3 regions of the Paenibacillus aurantiacus genome follow, and region 2 is predicted to be linked to each of the others. Evidence: riboswitches for the same ligand, from Rfam matches in the RefSeq annotation. Region 2 holds a riboswitch; each other region holds the start of a gene.
The links. A riboswitch is a leader RNA that binds a small molecule or an ion and turns the genes downstream of it on or off. The one in region 2 is predicted to bind ZMP and ZTP.

Region 1 (10,533 bases), on a different contig from region 2:
AGGCGATAGTCGTCCGTCTTCTCGCCATCTTCCCAAATTTCCACGAACAGCGCGTCGGCGCCTTCCGCGTCGTCGAGCGTCATGGCGAGCGCCCGCTCCTCGTCGTTCCCGACATAGACGTTCTCCATGCCGTCTTCGGAGAACGCAAGCACCACGTAAATTTTCATGATCATGACCTCCTGCTGCAAGCGATGCGAGCATTATACCACACCGCGGGAGATCCTATCCGGTTATTTCATCAAGCCGGAACGAAGCACGTCGTCGTAAAAGTCGGTGAATTCAGAAAAATCTAGCTGCTGAGCGGCATCGGACAACGCGATTGCCGGGTTCGGGTGCACCTCGACCATGACGCCGTCTGCGCCTGCGGCCAGCGCTGCTTTGGCGCATGGGGCCAATATATCTTTGCGTCCCGTGGAGTGCGTCACGTCGACGAGCACCGGCAGGTGGCTCTCCCGCTTCAGAATCGGCACCGCGGAAATATCGAGCGTATTGCGGGTTGCCTTCTCGTACGTGCGGATGCCGCGCTCGATAAGCATCACTTGCGTATTGCCGCGCGAGACGATATATTCCGCCGCATGCAGCAGCTCGTCGATTGTCGCGGCAAGCCCGCGTTTGAGAAGGATTGGCTTGCGTACGTCGCCGGCCGCCTTCAGCAGCTCGAAGTTCTGCATGTTGCGTGCTCCGATTTGGATGACGTCGATGTACTCGCAGGCGAGCTCGACGTGGGCGGGATCGACGATTTCGCTGATCGTCTTCAGGCCGAATTCGTCCGCAACTTCTTTGAGGATACGCAGCCCTTCAACGCCCAGGCCTTGAAAATCGTACGGCGATGTACGCGGTTTGAAGGCGCCGCCCCGCATGACCGTAATGCCGGATGCCTTCAGGTGCGCGGCGACTTCGCGGACCTGCTCGTAGCTTTCGACCGAGCAGGGACCGGCGATCATGACAGGCTTGCCGCCGCCGATCGCAACTTCCCCCAGCGTAACGACGGTATTGCGCTCTTGACGTTTACGGCTGACGAGCAGATGTTTCCCGTGATCCTCCTGCTGGATTTTAAGCGACGCTTGGAATATCTGCTTGAACAGGTGGCGGATCGTCTCATCGTCGAACGGACCGTTGTTCTTCGCGACCAATTCCTTGAGCATCAGCTGCTCGCGTACCGGATCGTATTTGGGTACGCCTTGTCTTTCTTTCTCGGCTCCGATCTCCAGCGCGATCGCCGCGCGTTCGCTCAGCATCGTCAGCAGAGCCTGATTGACGCCGTCCAATTGGCGACGCAGTTTCTCCAATCGTGTCTCGTTCATCTTGCGTCTCTCCTTATGTGTATAAAATAAAAAAGACTTCTCCTCCGCAAGGGACGAGAAGTCGTGGTACCACCCTAATTAGCAACCCGCGGCCCGAAACGGTATTCAGGCGGGAATGCTCACTCAAACCCTTTAACGCAGGGAGTACGTGCAGTCCTACTTAGAACGCGACCATGACGCCAACGCGTTCGTTCAGGTGCAGGCTTCGGAGTGAACTTCGGCAGGCGATTTCGCTCGGACGCTCTCAGTCGGCGGCGTTCCGTCCCTGTCTTGCGAAATGATGCCCGCTTACTCTCTCCATCATCGCCTTTGCGAAGATGTGCAGCAAGTTAAGATGGATTCTATACCATGCGGAAGAAGCGATGCAAGTTCGCGATTTAACGCTAAATTGCTGTATTGTGTTAAAGCGGGCGGGGGATCGAGAATGGACGATGGGGGTGATTAGCCTTCTTGCCAGCGCATTCAGAATGCCGCCAACGACGGTCGGACTGGCCGAGAATTCAAGCATTTGCCAAGGTGAGAAGCTATGCCAGTTCCGATGGCATGCATGTTGACGGTCAGAAGGCCTTCAACCAGGTCGCAGGGAGCAAACGGCAGGGATTGTATCAAAATAATACAAACAAATCCGCGATCATCCCGACGATATCACTCGGCAATGAAAGCGGATACGAATTCAACGCGTACATTCGCGAACTCAGCAGACGTTGTGCTCGCCCGCCGGAGGATAGGCTGTACCCCATCCTGTTATTTCACGTCCTGAACGTTGGCGTGAATTGTGAAGGGAGACAATGAAAACATAGAAGTGTACGCTTTTCAAACTCCATCGCCCGAATATCAAACCAACGGTATTATTCGGGCGTCAATGACGATCGAGCAATGTCCATTCTCAGGCTTGCAAGGCGACAATCAACTGTCAAGTGCCCCGCATTCGGCTGTAACCAAATTGTAATCTTGTCCTCGCCAAGAAACAACAAAAAATGCAAATAGAAGCTGTTATACTGAAGCTACGCTTAGGGAGCTAGGCGATAACGGGAGGGATTATCCATGAGCGAGTTCGAACAAGAAGAAGTCGTCGCATCCGAAGTTGAAGCAGCGGAAGAGGAAAGTGCAGCTGCCGAAGAGGAAGTCGCGGTAGAAGAAGCGGCCGAAGAGGCATCGGACGAATCGGAAGCCGAAGAAGCGGCGGAAGAGGAAGCTGCGGACGAAAGCTTGGAAGCGGATTCAGAAGCGTCGGCTGAGGAGGAAGTTGCGGCATCGGAAGAATCGGAAGATTCGGAGGAGGCGGCTGACGAGGCTGCCGATGAGGAAGAAGCGGCCGACTAACCTTCGTTCGGCTCTGTCTTCTCCCAAACTGAACATGAACAATCGAAGAGAGACGTTCCGCCATATGCGGGGGTCTCTCTTTTTGGCTTGCGCGCATGTAGTCGGTCAAACGGACGTACGTCTCCAGACGGGGAGGAGTTGGTCCCCCGGACGGTTCATCCGTTTCCTAATCTTGGTTACCATGTAAGGGATAATCGAGATCAGGCAATGGAGGAGATAAGATGCGATTGTGGGAGATCGCGCTGCTGGCGTCCAATCTGGCGCTGGCCGTGCTGCTGATCATTGGCGGACATTCGAAAGTCATGCGGAACCTCGCTTTGACTGCAGTTGGGCTTGGATCGGGGACTTTGCTCGTTCATTTGGCGTTGGAAGGGTATCGGTTCCAGTTGTTTGCCGGCTATTTGGCAGTCGGTCTGCTGCTGGCCGCTTGGGGGGCAAGCCGCAAGCAGGGGACGAAAGGAAGGCGCGTGCTCGTGAAGCTTGTCGCCAGCTGTTCACTTCTGTTATTGCTGCTCTCCGGCGCCGCTGCGCAGCTTATTCCTGTCTTCAAGCTGCCTGAGCTGCCTGGCCCGTACGCGGTGGGCACCCGGATCATCCATGCGGTAGACGAGAGTCGGGAGGATCTGTTGGCAAGTAAAAAAGGGACGAAGCGAGAGCTCGTGATTCAAGTGTGGTATCCGGCGGAGAAAGCAGCAGGCGGCAAACCTATACCGCTCATTCCGGGCGGACGACAGCAGCTTCAAGCGTTCGCGGATCGATTGAACCTGTCAGAGGTGACGCTGGATTACCTCCGATATGTCGCAAGTCGCTCTTCGGAAGCGGCTGCGGTATCCCGCGAAGAACCAAATTATCCGCTGCTGATTCTGAATCACGGCTACGGCACGACAAGGCTGCTTCACGTCGAGCAGGCAGAGGCGCTGGCCAGCCGCGGATACATCGTGGCGGCGATCGATCACACGTATGGCAATATGGCGACGTTGTTCCCGGACGGCCGCGTGGCGGAGTACCGGATCGATAGCGAGCAATTCGACGCGTCGGCCGAGTATCGCAACCAGATCGGACGGCAGTGGGCAAGCGACATCTTATTCACGATCGATTACATGGAGCGGTTGAACGCGGGCAAGGGGGAGAACCGCAATTTCGCGGGCGTCATCGATACGAAGCGAGTGGGCGTATTCGGACATTCGTTCGGCGGGGCGACTTCATATCTGGCGAGCGGCGACGACCGCATCAAAGCGGCAATCGACATGGACGGCACTTTGGTGGATTTCGAAGGGCGCGAAGCGGTGGATAAGCCGTTTATGTGGTTAAGCACATCTTCGACCTATGCCATGTACGAGAAGGTATTGCGGTTCAATGATGAGTCGGGCGGAAAATTAGACGGGTTCGGCGGGACGCCGGAACAATACGAGGCGATGCTCAAGCTGGCAAAAGCTGAGCTGGCGCACATTCATCAACTGATGGAGCGGAAAGGCGAAATGCTGATCATTGAGGGCGCGGAGCACTACAACTTCACGGATGCGCCGCGTCTGTCGCCTCTTCTGCCGAAGACTGGCATGACGGGCAGCTTGAAGGCCGCCCGTTCAGCCCAGTTGATCGATGACGTGGTGGCAGATTTCTTCGACCGCCAATTGAAGGGCAAGCAATCCGGCTCGGATCTATTCCGGACGTATCCGGAATTGCAAGATGTGAAGAAGAAGTTCCTGTCCGAATCCACAAAATAAGATTATCGGATCTCTACCGCGCCGCCGGGAGACTTTCGGGAATCAGGGTAATGAATTCGCGGAGGGCGCTGCTAACGAACGAATCTTTGCGCGTAATGAAATGGGTCGTCATCCGGCCATAAAATTCAGGCAGCGGATAGGCGCGAAGCATGCCCTCGTCGATCTGCCTGCGGATCACGGCAAGCGGCAAGAGCGAGATGCCAAGTCCAGCCGTTACACCGCCCAGAATGGCGTCCAACGTGCCGAATTCCATCATGACCGAATGAGCGAGCCCCTTGGATTTGACCCATGCCTGCAGGATGTCGCGGTAGGAGCAGCCAGCCGTGAAGACGAGAATCGGTCTGGCGAGCGCGGCTTCCAAATCAGGAATGGCAGGGGAGGTTACGACGACGAGCTCTTCTTCGAAAGTCGGCATGGCCTGTAAATCCGGATGGTCCGTGGCGCTGCCGATGAACGCCCCGTCCAGTTCGTACCGGAGCACCTGATCGATGAGGAATTGCGTGTGCCCGGTCGCGATCGATAAGGATACGTTCGGATAACGGCTATAGTAGTCCGTTAGCAAGCCGGGCAGTCTTACCGCGGCGGCCGTCTGCGTCGAACCGATCCGCAGCGCGCCGCCTGGCGCGTCGGAAGCGGACAGCGCAAGCGCCGCTTCATCGAGAAGGCCGATAACCTTGTCGGCATATTGAAGCAGCAGCCGGCCGCTGCCGGATAGGTCCATGCCCCGGTTGTGCCGGGTAAATAGTGTCGTGCCGAGCTCGGTCTCCAACTGCCGGATGCGCGCGGTTATATTGGATTGGACATAACCGAGCGTCCGGGCGGCTTTCGTGACGGAGCCTTCGCGAGCTACCGCTTGGAAGATGCGCAAATCGCCGCTCTCCACGGGCGTTCCCTCCTTGAATCTGGTATCACCAGAAATGATGGCGGATATCGTTATCCTTCATTATACAGAAATGCAAGCCTCCGATACAATAAGACCACGACAAACAATTCGGAGGTTATGCACATGACGCGGATGAAGTATACGCTGCTTATATTGATCACAACGTTCTTGATGGGCATCGCGTTCCCGATTGGGAAGCTCGGTCTTGCCTATGCGCCGCCATTCCTGTTAATGGGCATTCGTTATACGCTGGCAGGCGGTTTGCTCGCCATTGGTATGGCCGGGAGAGCTCCTGTGCCCAAAGGTGGCGAATGGCTGAGGGTAGCAACAATTGGGCTCGTGCAGACAGGGGCCGTCATGGGCTGCGCCTATTACAGCATGCATTGGATCAGCTCGGCAGAATCCTCGATCTTGACGTTCACCAATCCGCTCTTCGTGATCATCCTGGGAACGCTGCTGCTCGGCGCGCGATATCGGCCGCGCCAATGGGTGGGCGTCCTGATCGGCTTCGGAGGCGTGGCGATCGCGTTCGGCGTTCAGCTCGGCTTCGGTCCGGGGACGGTCGCAGGTCTTGGCGGCGCGCTGATGTTCGCCTGCTCGACGCTGCTTATCAAACGGTGGGGCGGACGCTTTAACGTCTATGTGCTGGTGGCGTACCAGATGCTGCTCGGGGGTATTGGGCTGCTCATCATGAGTCTAGTCGCCGAAAAACCGACGTTCACGGTATCCGGTCGCTCGTTCGTGATCATGACCTGTCTCGTAATCTTCTGTTCGATCATTCAACTCATCCTATGGTTCAGGCTGCTGCAAGCAGGCGATCCGGCGAAGACGAGCGCATTCCTCTTCCTCGTGCCGATCTTCGGCGTGCTGGGAAGCTGGCTGCTGCTCGGCGAACCGCTCGCCTGGAACGCGGCCATCGGCGGCTTATGCACCGGAGTTGGCATCTTTCTCGTGAACTGGGAAGGAGCCCGGCCGACCGTGGAAAAATCGGTTGCCGTTTCCTGATTATGGGTGTAAACTGAAGAAAATCAAAGGCGCATGCGACTGGCGTAAACATGGAGAACCATGAGGAAGCATGCCGCTTGAAGCCGTACGCCTGGGCGAAGTATTTGATCTTGCGGTCAAATGCTTTTTTTATTGTCTAAGAAGGCGAGGGATACGTAATGAAAATGGCAATTGTATTGTTCGACGGGATGACGACGCTTGATTTCTCGGGGTTTTTCGATGCGATGACGCAGCTCAACCGGATTCCCGGCACGGGCGGCGTATCCTGGCGGTTCTGTGCGATGACCGAGTCGATCGTGGACGACCGGGGGCTTGCGATGAGGGCGAACTCCGTATCGGAGAACTTGTCTGATTACGACCTCGTATTCGTGCCGGGCGGCATGGCGACCAGGCAGCTGCGGCATGACGAAGCGTTCCTTGCTTGGCTGCGCACGGCAAGCGGCGTCCCCTGGAAGGTGTCCGTCTGCACGGGAGGGCTGCTCATGGGCGCGGCGGGCTGGCTGAGCGGCAAGCGGGCGACGACGAATAAGTCGGCGTACGATCTGCTTGCCCCTTACTGCGGGGAAGTGGCGTACGAGCGATATGTGCGGGATGGCCAAGTCTTCACGGGAGGCGGCGTGTCGGCTTCCATCGATCTGGGGCTGTTCGTCGTAGAGTCGCTGTATGGGGCAGCGGCTGCGAAGGAGGCTGGCCGTATGATGGACTACCCGTACTATCCGTACAAAGATGAGGGAGAGGCGGGCAGTCACGCGCTGCGGACGCAATTGTAGGATTACGCTTTCCAAAGGTCGAAAGTAGAATAATGGGAGGTGCGAGAATATGGCCAGCGAAACAACCGAATTCCGGCAATTCTTGACGGAAGCCAAACGCAATGCCTATGCATCCGGTACAGGCATTGCGGTGCGGACAACGGAAGACGGAACGAAAGAAATCGCCTATGAGCGCGAGGCATATCGTTACAAGGATTGCTATACAGGCGAGCTTGACTTCATCGGCGAGGAGAAAGTATGGCATCAAGGGCGGCCTGTCTGGGGGATGAATTATTACGGCTTCACCCATGAGCCGATCGAAGGTTTTCCCGGCTTTCTGCTCGATTGCTTGAAGCAGGTGCCGGTCGAGGCGCCATACCGCGGGCCTGCTACCGTAAGCTCGGATCGATTCGTATATTCATGCAGCTGGGATGGCGATGAGCAATGGTTTCGCGGCGAGGAGTCGATCCGGTACGAAGGGCGGGTTATTTTCTCGCTGGCGTTCCACGGCGGACGCATTCGGTTCGAATAGGAACTCCGGCGGGGGCAAGTGTACTCGCGGGTGCGCGACGCATAAGAGGGGGCAGCTCAATTGACAAGCGAGTCGCAAGTTACTTTTAAGGCAGGCAAAACCTATAATCGATATTTTCTGTTCATGACGTCCCTCGTTGCGCTTATACCCGTGACGACCTCCATGAGCATTGCACTCGATGGTTGGACGTGGTGGATGGTTGGCTTGCAGCTCCTTTTGATCGCAGGGTTGGGAGCATTGCTGGCGTTAGCGGTGAAGGAACAGCGGAAGCTTGCCGATGTGCGGGTCGATCGGATGGAATTGCGAATGGATGGCGCGTTGATCCGGCCCTCGGACGTGAAGCAGGTCCGGTTAAACGGCAAGTCGGCAGAGATCCACTTGAACATCGGCAATCCGGTGGAGCGCGTGTACCGGTATAAGGGCGACGAGTCGGAGCTGGAACGGGTACGTTCGGCGCTGGAGGCGTTCGGACGGGAGCAAGGCATTACGGTCGTGAAATAAGGAGCGATAGGATGAGTAAGATTCGAGATGGAATTCTCGGGCTGTGCGTGGGCGACGCGCTCGGCGTGCCGGCCGAGTTCCGGTCCCGCCACGAGATGGATGCTTCGCCGATTACGGACATGATCGGCTACCAGTCGCATAATCAGCCGCCGGGGACGTGGTCGGACGACAGCTCGCTGACGTTCGCACTCATGGAGAGCGTGGCCGATTGTGGCGAAGTCGATCTATACGACATCGCGGACAAATTCACCGGCTGGTTGTACAAATCACGCTGGACGCCGCACGGCCGCGTGTTCGACGTCGGCATCGCGACCGCTCGTGCCATCGAAAGGCTGAACGACGACATCATACGGCCCGATCTGGCGGGCGGTCGCAGCGAGAACAGCAACGGCAACGGCTCGCTCATGCGAATCCTTCCGCTTGCCTATTGGCTGAGAAGCGCGCCGCTCGAGGAGCGGATGACGGTCATCCGGCAAGTATCGTCCATCACGCACGGACATGCGGTATCCGTGATCGCGTGCGCGATTTACGTAGAGATCGCAATGGGCCTACTGGACGGATTATCGCTGCCAAGCAGTATCGCAAGCGCGTCAGATACCATCAGGGCGGCATTCGGCAGCGAGACCGAGCTTCGGCGATTCGATCGCATTCTGATTGGCGGCATTACGGACATCCCTCGGGATGAAATCCATTCCGGCGGGTATGTCGTGCATACGTTGGAAGCCAGCCTTTGGTGTCTGCTCCGCTCGTCTTCCTACGAGGAGGCGGTGCTCGCCGCGATCAATCTCGGCGAAGACACGGATACGACGGGCGCGGTTGCGGGCGGCTTGGCCGGTATTCTGTATGGCGCTTCGGCGATCCCGGAGCATTGGGTGAATGGGCTCGCGCGGCTAGGCGACATCGAAGCGCTGTGCGAACGATTCGGATCGGCGTGCGAGACTAACCCCAATCGCGCGTAGCGGAATGAAGCAGGAGGTGCGGGCGATATGGAATTGTACTTTCGGGACAATTTTTTCAACTCCGGGACGACCGATATTCTGAGCGGGGATCAAGAGAAGATCGGCGAGGTCGATTTGCTGAGCTCGTTCGGATCGTCGCTGGAAGTGTTCGACGGGGCGGGCGGCGCACTCTACAGCGGAGAGTTCCCGTTCTTCTCGGGCAAATGGACCATTACGGGCGCGGATGGAACGGCGTGCGGGCGTTTGCGGGACCGCATAGCGTTCTTCTCGAAGAAGTTCGAATACGAGGCGTATGGCAGAGGTGTTTACGAAATTCGCGCCGAGGCATTCTCGAGCGAATATGAAATTCGAGATGAGCAGGGACAGCTGGCTGCGACGTTCGAGAAAGTAAGCGGCTGGTTCTCTTCATCCGCCTACCGGCTGAGCTGCGCACCAACTTCCGTGGACGCCTACGAGTGGGTGGCCGTCATCCTCGGGATGAATGAAATTCAGAAACGGCAGCGTAGTTGACCCGCAAGTCCTGGTCAATTTGAGTCTCTGCCATTGCACGACAATAAAGCCTGGGTGCCCGCGCAAGTTCGCTTGCGTCGTCCTCCAGGCTTTATATATTTGGCGAGCACAGCCGCCGCGTATGAGAGGGTCTAAGCTTGCATGCTTAACTGCTTCTCTAGCTCCTCGGTATCGAGCAGCACTGCCGACTTATCGGGGTAATTCTTCTCAATATGGTGCTCGCCCCAGGCGCACAGCGCGTCCAGGATCGGCTTGAGCGACCATCCATATGGAGTCAAGGAATACTCGACCTTGGGTGGAACCTGATTGTAGATTTCGCGGGTGACGACGCCGTCATCTTCCAGCTCGCGAAGCTGTTGGGTCAGCATCTTCTGGGTAATGCCGGGCATGAGCCGCTTCAACTCGCCCGTGCGCCGGGTCCCTTTGGTCAGATAACAGAGAATGACGACTTTCCATTTGCCGCCGATGACTTCCAGCGAGGCTTCGACCGGAATGTTGTATTTGATCATGACCGCACCTCCTAATGCCTGCGGCGTTCCTTGCCGGATTGCGCCGCGAATACCGCTCCATGTACTTTTGCTATTTTTGCACCCGAAGCCGAATTCGTCAAGCGGCCCGCGGCTGGCAGTCAAAGGAATGAATCATCTCCATAGTTATTATTACGATATTGGCAGGTAATATCCACTCCTTGCTACAGGTCATTCTCTAGGCGTCGAATGCCGGAGGGGCTGCTGATTAAGCAGGGGTGCGCATCATGCTATACATGATCTTGCGATGTTCTCGGCGGTGCCGCGCCTATGACGTCCTCCATTTGGAAGGCGACCCGAAAGCGCAAGCTGTCGGCCACCGAAAGGAGGGACCTTCCTGTTAGCTGCTCGCATTTGTCGAGTCTGTAAATGACGGTATTGCGATGAACGAACAGCTGCTTCGCCGTATCCGCGATATGGCAGTGGTTATCGTAATAAGCCCGGAGCGTGCGGAGGAGTTCGGCTCGTTCCTTAACCTCCAACTGGTTCAGGCGGCGAAATGTATCGCCGACGAAT
Region 2 (10,533 bases):
CCGCGATTATCTCCCGGTTCGGGAATTCCGTGCCGGTGCCCGCAATCTGCAGCGATTGCCGGAAGGCGTGGAGGAACAGCCGTATACGCTGTTCACGCTGAAGCCGCTCGGCCCGATTATCGGCGCGGAGATCGAAGGCGTCGACCTTGGCCAGCCCGTGGGGCCGGAGCTTAAAGCCGAGCTGCACCGCGCGTTCTTGGAGTGGAAGGTGCTCTTCTTCCGCAACCAGACGATCGACAGCACGCAGCAGTTGGCGTTCGCCAAGCTGTGGGGCGAACTGGAGAAACATCCGTTCCTTCCGAGGGGCAGCGCGGAGGAAGTGACCCGCTTCGAGAAGGGCGCGGATATGACGGGCAACGAGAACGTGTGGCACACCGACGTTACGTGGCGTCTCGAGCCGGCGCTCGGCTCGGTGCTGCGGCTGTCCGAAGTACCGCCGCATGGCGGCGATACGCTGTGGGCCGATATGGCGGCGGCGTACGACAATTTGCCGGAGGACGTGAAGCGGCGGATCGACGGGTTGAGCGCGATCCACGATTTCACCCCGAGCTTCGGCCGCCGTATGACGCCGGAGATTCTCGCGGCGAAGCAGGAAGAATTCCCGGCGGCGGAGCACCCGGTCGTCCGCACGCATCCGGAGACGGGCCGCAAGACGCTGTTCGTCAACGCGGCGTTCACCGTGCGCATCGTGGGGCTTGAGCCGGAAGAGAGCGAGCAGCTGCTGAACTACTTGTTCCGCCAAGCGCAAATTCCGGAGTACCAAGTGCGCTTCCATTGGGAAGCCAACTCGGTGGCGTTCTGGGATAACCGCGCGACGCAGCATTACGCGGTATCCGATTACTTCCCGCACCGCCGCGTAGCCGAGAGGATCTCGATCGCGGGCGACCGTCCTTACTGATCGGGAGGGGCAAAACGTAAGCGCATGCTTCCGAAGCGAGATTTGCTCGATGTATTAGCTAGGGAGCATGTTCACACGCAAAACTTAGGCTTATGCTTCCGATGCGAATTTTGCTCGAAGCTTGAAGCAGATACAAAGAAGTAATCTCACGCAAAACTTAAAGTTTATGCTTCCGAAGCGAATTTTGCTCGAGGCGAAATCAGAGAAGCTTACTCAATCGCAAAATTTTTAGGGGGTCTCATCCAATGAAAAGGTTCACGTTATCTATGGCGGCGATCATGCTGGTGTTTGTGCTGGTGCTGACCGGCTGCGGGTCATCGAATAAAGCCGCGGACGCAGGCGGCTCGTCCAACGCGCAAGCCGCAAGCGGCGATGCGGAGAAGAAGGAGGCGGACGATCAAGCGACTGAGGCCGCCGCCAAGCCTTCCGGCGAGAAGGTGAAGGTCAACATCGCCATTAACGGCGGATTGAATCCGCTCATCATCGCACAAGAGAAAGGCTGGCTGGACGAAGCGTTCGGCAAGCTGAACGCGGAGATTGCCTGGAGCAAGTTCACCAGCGGCCCGCCGCTCTTGGAATCGCTCGTCGCCGGACGCGTGGACCTCTCTTTCTTGGGTGACGGCGCCGCGATCACCGGGGTTTCGAACAAGCTGCCGTTCCGCGTCGTCGGCCTCATCACCGAAGGTGAACGACTGAACAGCGTGCTCGTTCCCGCGGACAGCGCGATCGCGAAGGTGGAGGATCTGAAGGGCAAGACCGTCGGTCTGGCCAAAGGCACGACCTCGCACGTCTACCTGATCAAGGTGTTGACTGCGCACGGGCTGAAGCAGGAAGACGTCAAGTTGATCAACCTGCAATTCGACGACGCCCAAGCGGCATTCGAAGCGGGCAAGCTGGACGCCTGGGTCAGCATCGACCCGTACGTAACGATGAACGTGGCGCAGAAGAAGGCCAAGGCGCTGGATGCGGGCATCGCCGTGCAGGCGCCGGTCTCGATGATCGCCCATACTGAATTCGCGAAGGATCATCCGGAGATCATCGTGGAGTATCTGAAACAATACAAGCAAGCGCTGGACTGGCAATATGCCAATTTGGACGAAGCAGTCGCTATTTACGAGAAGCTGACTAAGATCCCGGCGCCGATTTTGAAGCAGGTTCTGGAGAACAGCCAGACCGGATTGTCCGCGTATACGCAGAAGGCGCTCGACGCGCAGCAAGCTTCGGCGGACATTTTGCTCGAGAACAAGTTCCTGAAGCAGCCGACGACGTTCAAAGACGCGGTGGACGATTCGTTCGTGAACGAAGCGCTCAAATAGCGGCCCGTCCCGCACCTGAAGCATCTCCGGCAAACGCCATACCCATATTCGGCGGCCATCCGCCCAAGGAGGAAGAAGGGAATGAGTGAAATCGTGAAGAGCCAAGCGGTAGAGTTGGAAGTCGTGCCCGTCGCGGGCCGAATCGGCGCGGAGATCCGCGGCGTGGAGTTGTCCGCGGATCTAGCCCCGGAGGTCATTGAAGCGATCGAGGAAGCGCTGCTCGCCCATAAGGTGCTGTTCTTCCGCGGTCAGCATCAGCTGGACGATGCCGGCCAGGAAGCGTTCGCCAAGCGGCTCGGCGACCTCTACGCGCATCCGACCGTTCCGGTGAAGGCGGGCACGAGCGCCGTCCTCGAGCTCAACTCCGAGCATGGCGGCCGGGCGAACTCCTGGCACACGGACGTGACGTTCGTCGAGGCGTATCCGAAGGCGTCCATTCTTCGCGGCGTCGTCATTCCGCCGGCGGGCGGGGACACGGTATGGGCCAATACGGCGGCGGCCTACGACGATTTGACGCCTGAGCTGCAGGAGCTTGCGAACGGGCTGCGCGCCGTGCACTCCAACGCGTACGACTACGCGGCCGTCATTCGCCGCGAGGTAACGGCGGAGGACATTCGCAAGCACCGGGCGGTATTCGCCTCGACGGTGTACGAGACGGAGCATCCGGTCGTTCGCGTCCATCCGCAGACGGGCGAGCGCCATCTGCTGCTCGGGCACTTCGTGAAACGGATCTCCGGCCTCAAGTCGGCGGATTCCGAGCGCATTCTGGCCATTCTGCAGGAGCATGTGACGCGCTTGGAAAACACGGTCCGTTGGCGTTGGGCGGCAGGCGACGTCGTCATCTGGGATAACCGCGCGACTCAGCACTACGCCGTGAACGATTACGGCACCGCGCATCGCGTTGTCCGCCGCGTCACGATCGCCGGCGACGTGCCGGTCGGCATCGACGGCCGCCGCAGCGTCTCGCTGCTGCCGCTGCCGGAGGAGAATGCGGAGGAAGCCGTGTAACGCGGGTGCCAGAATAACAAAAGCTCGGACAATTCGGCATATAGCCGGTAATTGTCCGAGCTTTTTATTGTGGACGGGAGATGTAGTACCCTATTTTCGGTCTCTGGCCCCGCGTATTATTTCCCCGCCCGCAGCAGCGCCTCGATCTCGCTCGCGATCTCTGCTTGCAGCCGATCGCGGTTCTCCCACGTTACCGGCAGCACGCGCACGCCGGGCAGCGCTTTGAGCGCATCCGCATCCGCGTCGCTCTCCTCCATAATGCTGCCGAGCAGGATGCCGGGCTCCGGGCTCGCGATCAACCCTTGGATGAACGGAAGGAACTCCGGATCGCTCATTTGCATGCGGCCGATCTCGTCCGCCACGACGATTTTACCGCTATCCTTGGCCTCGGTCAGCGACCGTCGTACTTCCTCGTTGAACCACCCGGCACGTACGCCGTAGCGGCCGACCCGGTGCGGGCCGTTCAGCCCGACGTGCGCAAGCGGCAGCGTGCCGCCGCCAAGCAGCACGCACGTGAATCCCATCCGCTCGGACGCGTCGCGGATTTCCTCTGTGTAGAAGCCGCCAAAGTGCTCGGCGCCTACCGTATCGATGATTCGCTTCAGCAGCGTCGTTTTCCCCATCTGAGACTTGCCCGTTAGCAGTAACGTATGCATGATGCACGCCTCCCCGGTATCATAATCGGCATCCGGCCGTGAACTGGATGGTACCATTCTATGACAAACCGCGAATGCCTAACTCTATTATTTAACCGCTAAAGTATTTTGCGCAACACCCTGATTTTGGGAAACGGGCCGGACAACCCTTGTCACGCGGGTTTTTTGACGTACACGGGCCTCTCGTCCATCCTCTCGAAATTTCATAGAACCGCTAGGTTTAAGCGCGAGATTCCCGGACATACTGGGGATATAACGTTCCGGGACGCAAGCCAAGTGCACCGACGGGTGCCGCGAAGGAGCTTGTGTATATGATCCGCACTTATACCCGTTTTCCTTATAAAAAATCCTACGGTTACCTGTTCGTCATTCTCGCGATTTTGTTCATGAGCTGGGAGAGCCAGCGCGCCGATGCGGCCATTGCCGGCGGCGATATTCCCGAGGAATCCATTCGTCTGCGCATTCTCGCCAATTCCGACAGCGCGATCGATCAGGCGGTCAAACGCCATGTCCGCGACACGGTCGTTGAAGAGATGGGCCGCTGGGTGAACGCCCAGCATTCCATCGAGGAAGCGCGTCTGACGATTCATGCCCATATGTCCGATATCGAGCGCGTCGTGGCGGATGAGCTGCAAAGCCGCGGCTTCGACTACGGATTCAAGGCCGAGCTTGGCATCGTGCCGTTCCCGACTAAAATGTACGGCAGCAAAGTATATCCAGCCGGCGATTATGAAGCGCTCCGCATTACCCTTGGCAGCGGCGAAGGCCAGAACTGGTGGTGCGTGCTGTTCCCGCCGCTCTGTTTCGTGGACGCGGTCAGCGGCGAAGCAACGGCGGCTGCGGCAACGACGGTTGCAGCGGATGTACAAGAGGGCGGCGCGGCCGTCAAGGCGGGGAGCGAAGGCGCGAAGCCGGAAGCATCCGCGGCGAACGCGGACGCGCAGCAGGCGCCCGAGGTGAAGTTCTTCCTGTGGGAAGTGCTGGAGTCGATCTTCTCGTTCTTCAAAGGCTTGTTCGGTTAAGACGCTCTCTCGCATGATGATGAAGGCCCCGCCGGGCGAACGGCGGGGCCTTCATCTCTATCGTGCCTCCGGCGCTCGGTAGGCTTCCGGCTGGACAGGATATGGTATACTAGTAGGCAAACGATGAACGCGACAAAGGATTGAACGCATATGAACAGAACGATGGAATGGCGCGTCGACGCGCGCGCGCCGAGATCCGAGGAGCTGGCGGAGGCTGCCCGCCTGCTAAGGGAAGGGCAGACCGTCGCTTTCCCGACGGAGACGGTGTATGGCTTGGGGGCCGATGCGCGAAGCGACGAAGCGGTCGCCCGCATCTTCGAGGCGAAGGGACGGCCGTCGGACAACCCGCTGATCGTCCATATCGCGGACCGCGCGCAGCTTGGCGCGCTCGTGCTGCCTTGGGGCGAGCTGGCGGAGCGTCTCATGGACCGCTTCTGGCCCGGGCCGTTGACGCTTGTGCTGCCCGCCGCGCCGGGCGCGGTGTCGCCTCGCGTGACGGCCGGCTTGGATACGGTCGCGGTGCGGATGCCGTCTCACCCGGTGGCGCTGGCGCTGATCGCGGCGGCGGGCTGCCCGGTCGCGGCGCCGAGCGCGAACCGCTCCGGACGGCCGAGCCCGACGCTCGCCGCGCACGTAGCGGGCGATTTGGCCGGCCGCATCGCCGGCATCGTGGACGGCGGCGCGGCAGGCGTCGGCCTGGAGTCGACCGTCGTCGAGATCGACGGAGAGACGGTGCGCATTCTTCGCCCGGGCGGCGTCACGGCGGAGGAGCTTCGCGAGGTCGCTCCGCGCGTGGAGTACGATGCGGTCGCCGCGCCGGGCGCCGGGATGGAGGTATCGGTGAACGCAAGCGTTGGCATGAGTGCGGAAGCGGCAAGCGGGAGCCCGGCCATAGGTGGCGGCGAGAACTTGTCGACGGCCGTAAGCGATATCGCTTCGCCAGGGCCCGATTCCGCGCCGCGCCGCGGCTCCATGGCTGCGATCGAGCAGGCGCATGACCTTGCCGCTCGTCCGGGAGAGCCGCGCCGTACAAGCAGCGCCGCCGAACCAGCTTATGCTCAGGCAGCGCGCTCCGATCAGGCGGTTGGCCCGGCGCAGCCTCTGGGCCTATCCGCCGACGCCGCGTTGGCGCCGCGATCGCCCGGCATGAAATACGCGCACTACGCCCCTCGCGGCGCGATGGAGCTGGTGCAGGGCGAGGCGGATGCACGCCGCGCCTATATCCAGCGCGCAGCACATACCGCACGGTCGCGCGGCGATCGCACCGGCATCCTGACATTCGACGAGCACGCCGGCGGCTACGAAGCCGACGATGTCATTTCGCTTGGCAGCCTGTCGCGGCTGGATAATGCGGCGCAGGCGCTATATGCCGCCCTCCGGGAATTCGACGATCGGGGCACGCAGCGCATCTGGGCCGAAGCCGTCCCGGAGACGGGGATCGGCCACGCGCTCATGAACCGGCTCGTCAAGGCAGCAGGCCACCGGGTCGTCCACGCGTAGCGCCCTAGCCGAAATGATCATGTTTCGCCCCTTGTCCGCATATGATCTGAGGAGACTTGGACAGGGGGTATGACAATGATAGAGGCGAGCCTGCAGACCGGCCAACTGTTGACGCTTATCATCATGGCGGTGGCGCTCGGGATGGACGCATTTTCACTCGGAATCGGAATCGGGTTGAAAGGAATCCGACTGCTTGATATTGTAAAGTTAAGCGTCGTCATTGGGCTTTTTCATATCGTGATGCCGCTCCTGGGCATCTTCACGGGGCAATACGTCAGCACGCTGCTTGGTGACGTGGCCACGGTCGCGGCCGGCGGATTGCTGCTATTATTGGGCGGTCATATGATTTACAGCTCGCTTCGCGGGGATGACGTCCCGTCGTTCAACCATCGTTCGACATTTGGCCTGACGGTGTTCGCGCTGAGCGTCAGCATCGACTCGTTCTCGGTCGGCATTTCGCTTGGCATGTTCGCCGCCGACGTCGTGCTGACGGTGCTGCTGTTCGGCTTGGTCGGCGGGCTGATGTCGATTCTGGGGCTGCTGCTGGGACGCAAAGTGAGCAAGGGGCTGGGCGAGTACGGCGAGGCGCTGGGCGGAATTATTTTGTTTACCTTCGGCATCTTGTTTATACTGTAGGCAATGGCACGAACGAACGTATCGTGAAGGAAGAGCCGCTTGGGCGGCGCCGCTTCCGCATAACGAAGGAGGGGGACTTATGTTGAAACGGATTTTGTTTGTATGTACGGGCAACACATGCCGCTCCCCAATGGCGGAGGCGATGCTGCGCGAGCAGGCGCGCCTTCGCTCGCTGCCGATCGAGGTGCGTTCCGCGGGAGTATCGACGGTCGACGGCCTGCCGGTATCCGAACATGCGCGCGCGGTGCTGCGCAGCCGCAACATTCCCGATGACGGCAGTTCCACGGCGATCGGCGGGGACTCCGTGGAGTGGGCCGACTTGGTGCTCACGATGACGACCGGGCATAAGCGGCATCTGCTGCAGCGTTTCCCGAATGTGGTGGATAAGACGTTCACGCTGAAGGAATACACGCAGACCGACGATTCGGTCGTGGCGGATATCGCGGAGCTTGAGGCGCTGTATACCGAGTGGCACATGAAGCAGGCGCTCGGCGGGCAGCTGTCGCCGGAAGAGCGCAGCCGGCTGCTCGAGCTGGAGCGCCGCATCCCGGGCTTCGATATCGCCGACCCGTTCGGCGGCTCGCTCGAGATGTACCGGATTTGCGCGGACGAGATCGCGCAGTCGATGGACAAGCTGATCGCCAAATTGTACGGCGAGTCGCCGAAAGCGGATTGATTTTAAGCCCGCGATCAAGTATGATGAAAACAAATAACGGTTTCCGATGTGACTGGCGACGAAAGTGGATCAAACCACGGTGGAGCATCGGAATATACGGCCGGTCGCCTGGGCAAAGAGCATCGCGCGTTTTTTAGCGCGCCATGCTCTTTTTTCGTCTTTTGGGCGTTAATGGGGTATAATGGGACCAGTGTAATTCGACTATTTCCGCCATTATGCGGATCATGCGGGAGGTAACGTTCCTATGAAAATCGCTATTGGTGCCGATCACGCCGGCTACCGCTTGAAAGACGAAATCGTGCCGTTCCTGCAATCGCTTGGCCACGAGATCGAAGATTTGGGCTGCGATTGCAATCAATCCGTCGACTATCCGGACTATGCGGTACCGGTCGCGGAACGCGTGGCGCAAGGCAAAGCCGACCGCGGCATCTTGATTTGCGGCACGGGCATCGGCATGTCGATCGCGGCGAACAAGGTGCCGGACATTCGCTGTGCGCTCGTGCACGACATGTTCTCGGCGAAAGCAACCCGCGAGCACAACGACACGAACGTGCTGGCGCTTGGCGAACGCGTCGTGGGCCCGGGCCTTGCGCAAGAGATTGTGCGCATTTGGATCGAGACGCCGTTCTCCGGCGGCGAGCGTCACGTCGGACGGCTGAACAAAGTGAAACAGCTCGAAGCCGCGAACGTCATCCATCCGTAAGGAGGAACCAGCCATGAACGGACAAGAACGGCTGGCGGCGATCGAGCGGGACGTGCGGCAGGCGGTGCTGGAGCTGGCGGAAGCGGGCGGTCTGCGCCCCGGGCAGCTGCTCGTCGTCGGCACGAGCACGAGCGAAGTGATCGGGCAGCGGATCGGGACTTCCGGGACGCTTGCGACGGCCGAAGCGATCTTCCGCGGCGTCGAGGCGGCGCGGAAGAAGTACGGCTTCTACCCGGTCTATCAATGCTGCGAGCATCTGAACCGGGCGCTCGTACTCGAACGCGGGGCGGCAGAACGGTACGGGCTTGAGCTCGTCTCCGCGATTCCCGTGCCGAAGGCAGGCGGATCGATGGCGGCGTACGCGTACCGTACGCTGGACGACGCGGTGCTGGCGGAGACGGTGCAGGCGCATGCGGGCATCGACATCGGCGATACGTTCATCGGCATGCATCTGCGGCGCGTGGCCGTTCCGGCGCGCGGCTCGGTGAAGCGGATCGGCGAAGCTCACTTGACGATGGCCTACACGCGGCCGAAGCTGATCGGCGGCGAGCGGGCGGTGTATACGCGGGAGGCGGCCGGACTGGCCCCTGCCGCGAGCGACGAGGCAGTTGGCAAGACGCAATCGGATAATGGCATGTGCGACTGACATTTTGACTAGCTTCACGATATAGAGGAGGACACGTCCAATGGAAAATCTGCGCAAGCAAGACCCTGAAGTATTGAAAGCACTCGGCCTGGAGCTCCAGCGCCAGCGCGACAACATCGAGCTGATCGCATCCGAGAACATCGTCTCCGAGGCGGTGCTGGAAGCGGCGGGCACGGTATTGACGAACAAATACGCGGAAGGCTATCCGAGCAAACGCTACTACGGCGGCTGTGAGCACGTGGATATCGTCGAGGACATCGCCCGCGAACGCGCGAAAGAGATATTCGGCGCGGAGCACGCGAACGTACAGCCGCACTCCGGCGCGCAAGCGAACATGGCGGTGTATCTGGCAGCCCTCAAGCCTGGCGACACGGTATTGGGCATGAACCTGGCGCATGGCGGCCACTTGACGCATGGTTCCCCGGTCAACGCTTCCGGCTTGCTTTATAACTTCGTGGCATACGGCGTCGACGAGAACAGCTTCACGATCGATTATGAAGAAGTGCGCAAAGCAGCGTTCAAACACCGTCCTCGCCTGATCGTGGCTGGCGCTTCCGCGTACCCGCGCATCATCGATTTCGAGAAGCTCGGCCAAATTGCTAATGACGTAGGCGCGCTGTTCATGGTCGACATGGCGCACATCGCGGGTCTGGTCGCGGCGGGTCTGCACCCGAGCCCGGTTCCGCATGCGCATTTCGTGACGACCACGACGCATAAGACGCTTCGCGGACCGCGCGGCGGCATGATCCTGTGCCGTCAGCCATGGGCGGCGGCGATCGACAAAGCCGTGTTCCCGGGCTCCCAAGGCGGACCGCTCATGCACGTCATCGCGGCGAAAGCCGTGGCGTTCGGCGAAGCGCTGCAACCGTCGTTCAAGCAGTACGCGCAGAACGTCGTCGACAACGCGAAGGCGCTGTCCGAGGAGCTCGTCGCGCAAGGGCTGAACCTGGTGTCCGGCGGCACGGACAACCATCTGATGCTGATCGACCTGCGCAACCTGAACATTACGGGCAAGAAAGCCGAGCACGTGCTCGACTCTGTCCAAATCACGGTAAACAAGAACGCGATTCCGTTCGATCCGACGAGCCCGTTCGTTACGAGCGGCATCCGCATCGGTACGCCTGCGGCCACGTCGCGCGGCATGGACGTCAGCGCGATGAAGACGATCGCGCAAGTGATCGCGCTCGTGCTGAAGAACCCGGACGACGAAGCGACGCTCGAGAAGGCGCGCGGCATGGTGTCCGATCTGACGGCGCAATACCCGCTCTACCCAGGCATGACGTACTAATCGAATCGTTTGTTTACAGCCCCGATGCGTTCCTTGGCGAACGTGTCGGGGTTTTCTTTGTTGAATCATCAGCTTATCCGGAACGAATCGCTCATCGCCGCTATGTACGGTGCTAGCCGTTTCGCCTCGCTTTAACTTTACATAAAGTGGATGTGCTCCCAGATAGCCGCATGTTACAATGGCC
Region 3 (10,533 bases), on a different contig from region 2:
GCGCAGCGAAGCGCGAGGCCGAGGCGCTGCTGGAGCTGTTCGAGATGAGCGAGCTGGCGGGCAAGAAGCTGAACCGGATCTCCGGCGGGCAGAAGCGGATGGTCGGCATCGGGACGGCGCTCATCGGGCATTCGCCGGTGCTCATTCTGGACGAACCGACCAACGAGCTCGACCCGAAGAAGCGCCGGCTCGTGTGGAATCTGATCGAGGAGCATAATCGGCAGGGGGCGACGATTCTGCTCGTGACGCACAACGTGCTGGAGGCGGAGCAGGTCGTCGACCAGGTAGCGGTCATCAACCACGGGAAGCTGCTGGCGATGGACGCGGTCGCGAAGCTGAAGCAGCGGGTCGATCAGCGGCTTCGGTTCGAGATCGGCACCGCGATGGGCCAGCGGGAAGCGGCGGAGCGGGAGCTATCCGCGTGGGGCATCGTGCAGGAGGGCGGCGAGAACCGCATCCGGCTGCTCGTCGAGAAGCATCGGGCGGCGGCGCTGCTAGAGATGATAATCGCGCGGACGGACCTTGCGATCGAAGAATATTCCGTTCTTCCGCCAAGTCTGGAGGACGTCTACTTCCACATTGACCGGGAAGCGGAGAAAGGAGAGACGCTGCATGAGAGGGTCGGTTAATTCTGCGCCGCAGACCGCGATTACGGTACCTACCGGACTTGGCAGATGGTGGACGGAGCTGTCGATTCTCGTGCGCATTCAGTTCGCGACGATCCGCAACAGCTGGGTGTGGATTATCGTGATGGCGACGCTGATCCCGATGACGACGATCATCTTCATGCGTTTCTTCATTGCGGATCCCTCCTACGAGAGCGTCGTGCAGGTGCTGGCGGGGAATCTGCTGTTTGGCATTATCGTCATGGGACTTAACGGGCTCGGGCAGGAAATCTCGTTCCAGAAGCATCAGGACCATTTCACATTCTATGCCTCGCTGCCGATTTCGAAAATCAACTTTGTGCTGGCCAACATGATTCGCGGCTTGATGAGCACGGTGCCTTCGTTCGTCATCTTGCTGTTCCTCGGCCAGTGGATGTTCGATGTCAGGCTGCACGTGACGCCCGCGCTGCCGCTCGTGGCGCTGCTGTGCCTGACGAGCATCGTCGGCGTCGGCATCATCCTCGGCTTCTGGTCGCCGAGTCATCAGCTGACGAACATTCTATGCCAGGCGCTCATGATGCTGATTACGTTCCTGTCGCCGGTCATGGTGACGGCCGATCAACTGCCGACGGTCGTGCAGTGGATCTCGTACGCGCTGCCGACGACGTATGCTGCGGACGCCATGCGGCAGGTGCTGCTGCATGGCTGGACGACAGGCGTCATGCTCGATTGCCTCGTCATGCTTGCGTTCAGCGTGCTGTCGTTGTTCATTGTCAGCAGACTTGTCAGCTGGCGGGTGAATCGCTAACGCGGAATCGAGCGGAGCCGACAGGCCAAGGATGAAGATCTGCGGATCAATTGGCAGACGCCAAAAAGCAAGCCCTGAACGCTTCGCGCGTTCAGGGCTTGCTTAAGCTTGGAGCTGCTGCTGGCGATTAATACTTGAAGCGGATGTCGATCTTCTCCGCGGCCTGGTTCCAATCGACTTGCGCGCCGAGCTGCTCGCTGATGAAGCGAAGCGGCAGGTACGACGTTCCGCTGACGCTGAAGGGCGGCGTCTGGAGCGTGACCGTCTCGCCGTTCAGCTGCGTGACGCCTGTTCGGTAGTTGATCGTAATCTGCAGCGGCTTGTCCGAGTCGGAACCTGTCAGCGTGACAAGTTTGGCCGCGTCATTCCACGCAAGCTTGGCGCCGAGCTTCTCGAAGACAGAGCGCAGCGGGACGAAGGCCTGGCTGGCGCGGGTGACGACGCCGTTGGTCAGCGCGACCGATTCTCCGTTCAGGATGACGGCGATCGGCTTCTGCACGGGAACGGGCAGCTCGTGGCTGAACTCGTAATCGCCATAGCCAAGCTCCGCGTTCTTGTTGAATCCCCAGCCCCAGAGCGAACCGTCCTTCAAGCGGAAGATGAGATGCCGGCTTGCTTCCACCTCTTCCACGCCCGTCGCGAGCAGGTTGAACTTGGCGTTCGGCGCGAGTTTGAAACCTTCCAGCGAAAATTCGTACAGTTTTCCATCATCGGTTAACGCGACGAGACTGTGATCGACCACATAGGCTTCCCTTGCGTGCGGGACGGTACTAAACATTATCGGCGGCTGCTCGTAATAGGCGGCGGCGTCGGAATAGCCGATTACCGCCTTGCCCCAGAACCACAGCCGTCCGTCCTGGTCGATGGCGGCGTTACCGTTGATCTTCGCGATATTCGACAGCCCCTGAACTTGCTTAGCCTTCGCGTCGACGCGCCCTAGTTCGGCCACCTCTTCCGGCAGCTTCCATACGGTTCCGTCTCGCTTAAGTCCGGCGTTCCGCTCGATGTCCAGCATTTCGCTCCAGCCCGGAACCGGCGAGAAGCGTGCAAGCTCCGGCGTGCTCCTGACGACCGAGCCGTCCTTCTTCAGGAACAAGAGCGCGCTTTGCCTGCGGCTATCGGGAGTCACTTCCTCGTATGCGGCGATTCTCGCCACATTCGCGATGCCTTCGAGCTTCCTCGTCTTCGACGGCACGAGCTCGTTCCGGCTCACGGGAACGGCGAAGACCGTGCCGCTGGTATCGACGAGCAGCGCCTCGTCGCCCCAATAACGCAGTACCGCGTTCAGGCCGACGGCGCCCGGAATCTGTTCGATCGATACTTGGCCTGTGACGTTGTCCCGCTGCCAATGCCAGACGGTGTCGTCCTGTTTCACAACCAACTGTTCGGGGTAAGCGGCCTTCACGTCCGTGAGACCGTGAATTTGGGTCGGCACGGCTAGCTTGCCGCTCCACGCCCAGTATGAGCCGTCCTTCTTGATCAGCGATGTCGGCGAGAAGTCTACAATGCTCCCCTGAATCGTGGCCGCGGACGCCGGGAATGCAAGCTGCAGCGATAGCGTCGTGGCGGCGATCAAGGCGGCGAATGCTTTCCTCACGATTAGATTCCTCCTCATCCATGCTCTATTAATCGATGTAACCTAACCAACCCTAAGACGCTTCAAGCAGCGGAAAGGTTCCAATTGCTAGATTTGCCGTGCGGCGATCAAAGACGAAACCGCGCGATGTGAGCCGTCAGCCCTTCCTGAATGAGAATCTCTTTCTGCTTCTCACCGATCAGATCGAAATGCGGATATCGGTCGCGACGATGGATATAGGCGGGATTTAGCCCGTTCTGCCTGCACCAGTCGGATAACCGCTCCAGATCCGCGCAGCCTGCCTTGGTGACCGTTCGCATACCAGGGAAACGGTCGTCCGTCCAGTAATGCGTCAAGAACGCGATCTCGCCGCGCAGGACGGCCGCCTTCCATGCATCCAGCTCTTCTCTTGTGATGCCTAGCGCCATGTCGGGCCCACCTCTCTCATCATACTTTACCATGCCGTGCCGCGAATTCCGAAATGGTCCATGATCGCCAAACCAGACTTGATCAGGCTGCGCGCTTCATCCTATAATAATTGTAATCGAACGTTATGCGTAACTGGCGGAACATGGGGAACCATGGGGGAGCGCATAAGCGGTAACAGCCGTACGCCTGGGCGAAGGTAAGGGAAGCAGCATTCCCTTGCCTTTTTTTATTGTTATCACACGATTATAGGGGATGAACGAGATGGCGGACAACGCGTTAATACTGAATGGCACGATGGTGGCGGACCGGATAAAAGAGGAACTTACCTCGCGGGTGGAAGCGTTGAAGGCGAAGGGGATCGTACCGTGTCTGGCGACGATCCTCGTCGGGGACGATCCATCCTCGGCGACTTACGTGCGCATGAAAGGGAACGCGTGCGAACGGCTCGGCATCGAATCGCGACGTATTCATCTGGGAGCCGGCACGACGACGGAGGAACTGATCGCGGTCATCGAACAATTGAACGGCGATGAAGACGTGCACGGCATCCTGCTCCAGCATCCGGTGCCTCATCATATCGACGAACGGGCAGCGTTCGAAGCGATCGCCATCGGCAAGGACGTGGACGGGGTGACGATGCTCGGCTTCGCGCAGAATGCGTTCGGCCAAGCGGACTATCCATCCTGTACGCCTGCGGCGATCATGGCCATTCTTGACCATTACGATCTGCCGATCGAAGGCAAGCACGCCGTCGTCGTCGGACGCAGCCCGATTCTCGGGAAGCCGGTGTCGCTCATGCTGCTGAACCGCAACGCGACGGTGACCGTCTGCCATTCCAAGACCGAAGGATTGGCTGAGCTCGTCCGCCAGGGCGATATCGTCGTGGCTGCCGTCGGCAAGCCGGCTTTCATCCAGGGCGATTGGATCAAAGAAGGGGCCGTCGTGCTGGATGCCGGCTACAACAAAGGCAATATCGGCGACGTCGACTACGAGGCGTGTCTGGCGAAAGCGAGCGCGGTCACGCCTGTCCCGGCTGGCGTAGGGCCTGTTACGATTGCGACGCTGCTCAAGCATACGGTGGATGCCGCGGAAAGAAGGGTGTTTCAACCGTAGTAATTCGGGGTATCCGCGAATATACTGTGCTGAAGTCGTCTATTCGTGGTAAAGGAGCTGAGCTGGATTGGAGATTGGTCAGTTCGAACAAGAAGTGTATACCGTTGAATTCGCGGACCGGCACTATAACGTCGTCTACTATCGGGAGATCGAAGCGATCGGCACGGAGGACGCCCGTCGGCAAATCCTGCTGCATCACCCCGACGCCAACATACGCGCGGTCACCCGGAAAGAATAGCTTACCGCAAGGAAGAACCGCCCGTGAGCGCACGCTCATGGGCGGTTTTTTTGATTGCATGGTGCTATGCAGCCGCGACATTGGGAAGGAAAATATTCCCTTACACCGAATGATAAACGATAGAGAGGGCTTGCCAAGCTGCACCGATCATGGGATCGCCGATTTCCACATCGGTGATGCGCCGCTGGGCGTCAAACAATTCATTTTGCCTGGAATGGCGCGAGCGTAGGCGGAGGCGCGTATTCCGACTGACTATACCAACATTTCAATTTCGAACGGGTCCGGGCAAGCTGGACGCCGTACAGGAGGTTCTATGTCTGATTCGACAACGACGCTGACAACCTATATCTATTTCGTACGCCATGGTCAAACGCAATTCTCCCGCGAGCTGGAGCGAGCTGGATCAGGAGCGGGACTGACGGAACAGGGAGCGCGGGATGCGCTGCGGGTAGCGGAGCTGCTGGCTGGCGAAGGCATCGACCTCATCGTATCGAGTCCCCAGCATCGGGCGCGGGACACGGTCGCGCCGCTGGCGGAGCGGCTCGGGCAGGAAATTGCGCTGTACGACGCGTTGAAGGAACGGGCGATCGGCAGCCTGCGCGAGGACATTCCGGACGAGGAGCTCAGGCGCGCCATTGCGCGTTCCTTCGAGGATTTGGACGCGGCGCTCCCCGAAGGAGAGACGACGCGGCAAGCGCGCGAGCGGGCGGTGCCGGTCGTGAAGCAGCTGCTGGCAGAGCATGCGGGCAGACGAATCGCACTCGGCACGCATGGCAACATCATGACCATTCTGCTCCATTATTTCGATGCGCGATACGGCTATGCGTTCTGGGCGGGGACAAGCAAGCCTGACATTTACCGCGCGCGGTTCGAGGGCGATCGGCTGGCCGAAGTGGAGAGATTGTGGAAGGAAGCGGGCGAATCACAGCCGCCATCCGTCACGTCCGAGCGCGACCGCCGATGATGGACACGTCCGAGCGCATCAAGGCGTTGTTAAGTCGCCGCGTACTGGAGAACATCACGCTGCTCAAAATGCTCGAAGCTTACGGCGCCGCCATGAACTGTCGGCTGTTGGAGCATGACGAACAGTGGAGCATGCTGCTGCGTTTGCCAACGTCGGACTGTCCTTACGATGCGAAGACATACCCGGATGCTTCGCATATCGTCTTTCTTGCAGGGACGGATGCGGATCTGCTGGATCAACTTGTCGGGGAGTTGTCTTTGAATCAGCCGCTCGTCTTTAAAGTCCAGCGGGCGGAGTATGAAGCGCTTCTTCGGAACCGCCTGACGCTGGAGCGGAAGCGTGCTTTCCATACCTACTCGATCGGCAAGGGAGATCTGGTTAAGCTGCCGTCCCGAGACGTTGCAGAGGAACGTCGGCTGAATGCTGCGCTGCTGCCGCTATGGATGGCCAACGGATATGCGCGAGAAGAACTGGAAGTGATGTTCGTCGGAGGCGCTCGCTCATACACGCTGTACGAGCAGGGAAGTCCGGTGAGCACGTGCCTCGCATTCCCCAACTACGGGAAGGTATGGGAGATTGGCGCAGTTCACACCTTAGCTTCGCATAGAGGAAGAGGACTCGCAGCCCAGGTCGTGGGCGCGGCCGCGGCAAGCTTGATTGAGCGGGGGCTGGTCCCTCGCTATCATGTCGAGGCGGGCAATGCAGCTTCCATTGCGCTGGCGGAGAAGCTCGGATTCACGCATGAAGTGGAGCTCGTTCATCTGCATTACGCCGGTAACGGAGAGGGGACCCCGACGGATAGCAGGGGAGCGAGTACTTGCTAGGGTACAGCCGCCGCTTTTGAACAGTGCCATTGCAACCATTCAATATACCATGGCTCTGGCCGGGTTTGATCTTTCATGGAAGATGTCGCGCACCGGCACAATAGACACCATTTGGTGTCCATTCTGCCTGTAGGACACCGTCAGGTGTCGCGTCACGAGCGTTACGCCGACTGTTGGCGCAAGCACTATTCGTTACGTACTGGCTCAAAATTCGTCGGGGCGGCCAACGATCAAATTCGGCATCCTATACAAAAGCGGCGAGCCAAGGAAGGTGCTCTTCCTAGCTCGCCGCTTTTGAAGTTAACAATCGCTGTATTAATGAGGTTACCCTGCCGGCGAGAGCTTCTTCAGGAACGCTTCGCCCACGTCGGCGTTCGTAACGTTAATCCGCTTGAGGCGCAAGGTGCTCGGCTGGCTGCCGGGGTAGTTGATGCCTGGTTTGACGAGCAGCGTCATCGTAAAGCCGGCTTCTCGAGCGATCGCTTCGCTCGAAGCGCTGTAATCGCCGAACGGATAACAGAGCACGAAGACCGGGCGATGCGTATAGCGTTCGATCAGATTCTTCGATTGCTTGAAATCGTCCAGCACCTTCTTCTCGTAGGCCGCGCTCGTCTCCGGTCGCTTCCCGACGTAAGCCGGCGCCGTAACAAGACCGCGTTCGATCTTCGAGCCGCGAACCTTGCCCTTGCGGTGCAGGTCGTAGGTATGGCTCTGAATATCGACCAGTCCGCTTGCCGACATCTCGGCGATCTGCGCCCAAGTCAGCTTGGGGGCGCCTTCGGAGGTGATGTCCGCCGCATCGCGCCGCATCATGGAGGCGATGACGAAAATAGTCGCCTTGGCCTTGTACTGCCGCAGCAGCGGGTAGGCCAGCGTGTAATTGCTTTCGTAGCCGTCGTCGAAGGTGAGGTAGACGGGCTTCTTCGGGAAGAGACGCTCCCCTTTCAAATATTGCTGCGCCTCCTCGGCGGACAATGTCACATACCCGCCTCCCGCCAGCGCGGCGAGCTGCTTCTCCAGTACTTTCGGATGTACGATGGTAGAGGCCTCCAGATTCGTCTGGAAATGATGGTACATCAAGATCGGAAGTCCATCCGTCTCCGTCCGGTAGCGAACGCCGTCGCTCGCGATGCTCAGCCGTTGCGTGCGCGGATTCCATTCTACGGTGAAGTTCGCGAAACCGCTTAGCTTGCGGGCGGGGAAATACAGCACGCCTTTACGCTTCACAAGCTCTGCCTGCTTCACGTTCAGCTGCGATGCCTCCGACTTCTTGACATGAAGCGCCACGCCGCCAGCGGTCGTCTTCGGCTCGAGTCCGAAGCGGGCCGCGGCATCGTCAAGCGGAAGAAATATGCTTCCGGACCGTGCGATCGGCTGGTGGCGCATTTCGGCCTGCCAACCATTAAAATACGTTTGGATGGCCATCGCTTTGCGGCCGTAAGGGAAGAGCAGCAGCAGCAAAATGGCGAGCATCAGACAAATTTTAGATTTCATACAGCACCTGAGGTCGAATGGATTTTGGACATAAATGTAGGCCGACTATGCTTGTTTCTTGCGTCTTCTTCGCCAGGTAAGGCTCGCGGCGATCAAGAGGACGACGAGACCGAGAACGCCAAGGAGAAGGACAACGCCGTAATCCTGGATGAACAACCAGCGCATATCGCCGTCCAGATCGACGATACGCTGCGGCTCGCTGCCTGGACCAAGCATCCTAAGGTCATCGCCGGCTGCCGCCAGCTCTTTGGCGCTGCACAGACCTGTGTAAGCGTCGCCGTTGCGCTCTTGGTAGGCGTAGACGAGGTAGCGCGTGCCAACCTTGAAGTCGATGCCGCAGGAGGATTCGGATCCATTGTCGAAGACGATCTGTTCGGACTGATCCACGCCCTTCCATAATGCCGTCACCTTGAATTGGTTCGCTTCCCGGTATTCGATTGGACCGAGGATGCCGGCCGGGCGTTGTTGTTCTTTCACGCGCAGCACTTCTCCCGCGAATACCAGCTTGGCACCGGCCAGCGCCTCATCAGGCTGTACGTCCGCGCAGCTGCAAGCGTACGAGACCGAAGGGGAAGGGATCGCAATGCCGGCCGCCGCATAGAGCGCGAGGAAGAAGAGTGCGATGGACTTTCTCAACTTGCGTGTCCCCTCATCATATAGTATTTGCCAATCCCGATTTGTAAATTAGCACCATTTTAGACGAGACGTTACAGTCTAAAGTTGCATGGTTGTTTCGATAAACGAAAAAAAAGCAACCGGCATGCACCGGTTGCATCAGTAGTCTGGCATTGTTTGGCTTCAAAGTCGGCTGTTCGCCGATGGTCGGCTAGCCTTAGAATTTCACGCGATCGGCCAAATATTCCTTCAGCTCCTTGATCGGCATCCGCGTCTGCTCCATCGTGTCGCGGTCGCGTACGGTGACGCAGCCGTCCGTCTCGGATTCGAAGTCGTACGTAATGCAGAACGGCGTGCCGATCTCGTCGTGCCGGCGGTACCGCTTGCCGATGGAACCCGCGTCATCGTAGTCGACCATGAAGTCGGCGGCCAGATCGGCGAAGATACGCTGCGCGCCTTCGGCCAGCTTCTTGGAGAGCGGGAACACCGCCGCCTTGATCGGCGCAAGCGCCGGATGGAAGCGAAGCACGACGCGGCTATCGTCGCCCTCGAGCTGCTGCTCCTCATAGGCATCGATAAGGAACGCCAGCGTGACGCGGTCCGCGCCCAGCGAAGGCTCGATGCAGTATGGCACGTAGCGCTCGTTCGATTCCTGGTCGATGTAATGGAAGTCCTCGCCGGAGTGGGCCATATGCTGCTTCAGGTCGTAATCGGTCCGGTCGGCGATGCCCCACAGTTCGCCCCAACCGAATGGGAAGCGGTATTCAATGTCCGTCGTGGCGTTGCTGTAGTGGGACAGCTCGTCATCGGAGTGATCGCGCAGCCGGATGCTCGCTTCGTGCATGCCGAGCGACAGCAGCCAGTCGCGGCAGAAGTTGCGCCAGTATTCGAACCACTGCAGGTCCTCGCCGGGCTTGCAGAAGAACTCCAGCTCCATCTGCTCGAATTCACGCGTGCGGAACGTAAAATTGCCCGGTGTAATTTCATTGCGGAAGCTCTTGCCGATCTGGCCGATGCCGAATGGCATCTTCTTGCGCATCGTCCGCTGCACGTTCTTGAAGTTGACGAATATCCCCTGCGCCGTCTCGGGTCGGAGGTAAACCGTGTTCGCGCTCGATTCCGTTACGCCCTGGAACGTCTTGAACATGAGGTTAAACTGCCGAATGTCCGTGTAATCGCGGCTGCCGCAGTCCGGACAGGCAATCGCGTGCTCGTCGATCAGCGCCTTCATCTGGTCGAAGGTCATGCCGTCGACGATGATTTCGATGTCCTTCTCGCCAAGGGCGTTCTCGATCAGCTTATCCGCGCGATGGCGGGCTTTGCACGATTTGCAGTCGATCATCGGATCGTTGAAGTTGCCGACATGGCCGGAGGCGACCCACGCCTGCGGGTTCATCAGAATCGCGGCATCCAACCCGACATTATACGGCGATTGCTGGATGAACTTCTTCCACCACGCGCGTTTGATGTTGTTCTTCAGCTCGACGCCGAGCGGGCCATAGTCCCACGTGTTTGCGAGTCCGCCGTAAATTTCCGATCCTGGGAACACGAAGCCGCGGTGTTTGGCCAGCGCGACGATTTGCTCCATCGTTTTGTTGCTGCTCATAGCTCTGCACGCTCCTCAAGTGTAAGTTACAGCCGTCATATCAAAAAAAGCTCCCGCCTCCAGGTCATCGCGGGGGAGCGATGCCTAGGGACGAGAGCGTATATGCACCCGCGGTTCCACCCTAGTTGACGTTTGCGTACGAAGACGAGAACGCCCACTTTTGTTAACTTCCGCTCCGGACTGCCTTTTCCCCGACAAGATGCCGGGCTTGCACGATCCCCGGCTCGCTGCCTTCTGCGCGGCTTGGCGCCGCATCAGGTA

Region 1: linked by a shared signal. The riboswitch ahead of ACFFSY_RS21295 (DJ-1/PfpI family protein) and the one ahead of rpiB (ribose 5-phosphate isomerase B) in region 2 are both predicted to bind ZMP and ZTP.
Region 3: linked by a shared signal. The riboswitch ahead of ACFFSY_RS30860 (bifunctional 5,10-methylenetetrahydrofolate dehydrogenase/5,10-methenyltetrahydrofolate cyclohydrolase) and the one ahead of rpiB (ribose 5-phosphate isomerase B) in region 2 are both predicted to bind ZMP and ZTP.

Annotation. Positions count from the first base shown of each region.
Region 1 covers NZ_JBHMDO010000033.1:547,628-558,160, reverse strand. The annotation lists gene ACFFSY_RS21325 (hypothetical protein) at 1-167, opposite strand, end outside; gene ACFFSY_RS21320 (bifunctional 3-deoxy-7-phosphoheptulonate synthase/chorismate mutase) at 231-1,304, opposite strand; gene ACFFSY_RS21315 (hypothetical protein) at 2,349-2,627, shown strand; gene ACFFSY_RS21310 (alpha/beta hydrolase family protein) at 2,849-4,351, shown strand; gene ACFFSY_RS21305 (LysR family transcriptional regulator) at 4,365-5,234, opposite strand; gene ACFFSY_RS21300 (DMT family transporter) at 5,358-6,239, shown strand; ZMP/ZTP riboswitch at 6,265-6,343, shown strand; gene ACFFSY_RS21295 (DJ-1/PfpI family protein) at 6,398-7,009, shown strand; gene ACFFSY_RS21290 (DUF5680 domain-containing protein) at 7,059-7,520, shown strand; gene ACFFSY_RS21285 (hypothetical protein) at 7,581-8,021, shown strand; gene ACFFSY_RS21280 (ADP-ribosylglycohydrolase family protein) at 8,033-8,980, shown strand; gene ACFFSY_RS21275 (LURP-one-related family protein) at 9,008-9,490, shown strand; gene ACFFSY_RS21270 (winged helix-turn-helix transcriptional regulator) at 9,622-9,999, opposite strand; gene ACFFSY_RS21265 (PucR family transcriptional regulator) at 10,248-10,533, opposite strand, start outside.
Region 2 covers NZ_JBHMDO010000022.1:414,375-424,907, forward strand. The annotation lists gene ACFFSY_RS13395 (TauD/TfdA dioxygenase family protein) at 1-898, shown strand, start outside; gene ACFFSY_RS13400 (aliphatic sulfonate ABC transporter substrate-binding protein) at 1,144-2,214, shown strand; gene ACFFSY_RS13405 (TauD/TfdA dioxygenase family protein) at 2,296-3,222, shown strand; gene ACFFSY_RS13410 (nucleoside-triphosphatase) at 3,339-3,878, opposite strand; gene spoIIR (stage II sporulation protein R) at 4,190-4,900, shown strand; gene ACFFSY_RS13420 (L-threonylcarbamoyladenylate synthase) at 5,051-6,400, shown strand; gene ACFFSY_RS13425 (manganese efflux pump MntP) at 6,476-7,036, shown strand; gene ACFFSY_RS13430 (low molecular weight protein arginine phosphatase) at 7,119-7,712, shown strand; ZMP/ZTP riboswitch at 7,751-7,833, shown strand; gene rpiB (ribose 5-phosphate isomerase B) at 7,957-8,415, shown strand; gene ACFFSY_RS13440 (TIGR01440 family protein) at 8,429-9,061, shown strand; gene glyA (serine hydroxymethyltransferase) at 9,102-10,349, shown strand.
Region 3 covers NZ_JBHMDO010000047.1:569,401-579,933, reverse strand. The annotation lists gene ACFFSY_RS30880 (ABC transporter ATP-binding protein) at 1-629, shown strand, start outside; gene ACFFSY_RS30875 (ABC transporter permease) at 613-1,413, shown strand; gene ACFFSY_RS30870 (stalk domain-containing protein) at 1,541-3,010, opposite strand; gene ACFFSY_RS30865 (hypothetical protein) at 3,118-3,417, opposite strand; ZMP/ZTP riboswitch at 3,537-3,617, shown strand; gene ACFFSY_RS30860 (bifunctional 5,10-methylenetetrahydrofolate dehydrogenase/5,10-methenyltetrahydrofolate cyclohydrolase) at 3,680-4,531, shown strand; gene ACFFSY_RS30855 (hypothetical protein) at 4,599-4,769, shown strand; gene ACFFSY_RS30850 (histidine phosphatase family protein) at 5,083-5,733, shown strand; gene ACFFSY_RS30845 (GNAT family N-acetyltransferase) at 5,730-6,557, shown strand; gene ACFFSY_RS30840 (polysaccharide deacetylase family protein) at 6,882-8,051, opposite strand; gene ACFFSY_RS30835 (hypothetical protein) at 8,097-8,687, opposite strand; gene ACFFSY_RS30830 (glycine--tRNA ligase) at 8,884-10,272, opposite strand.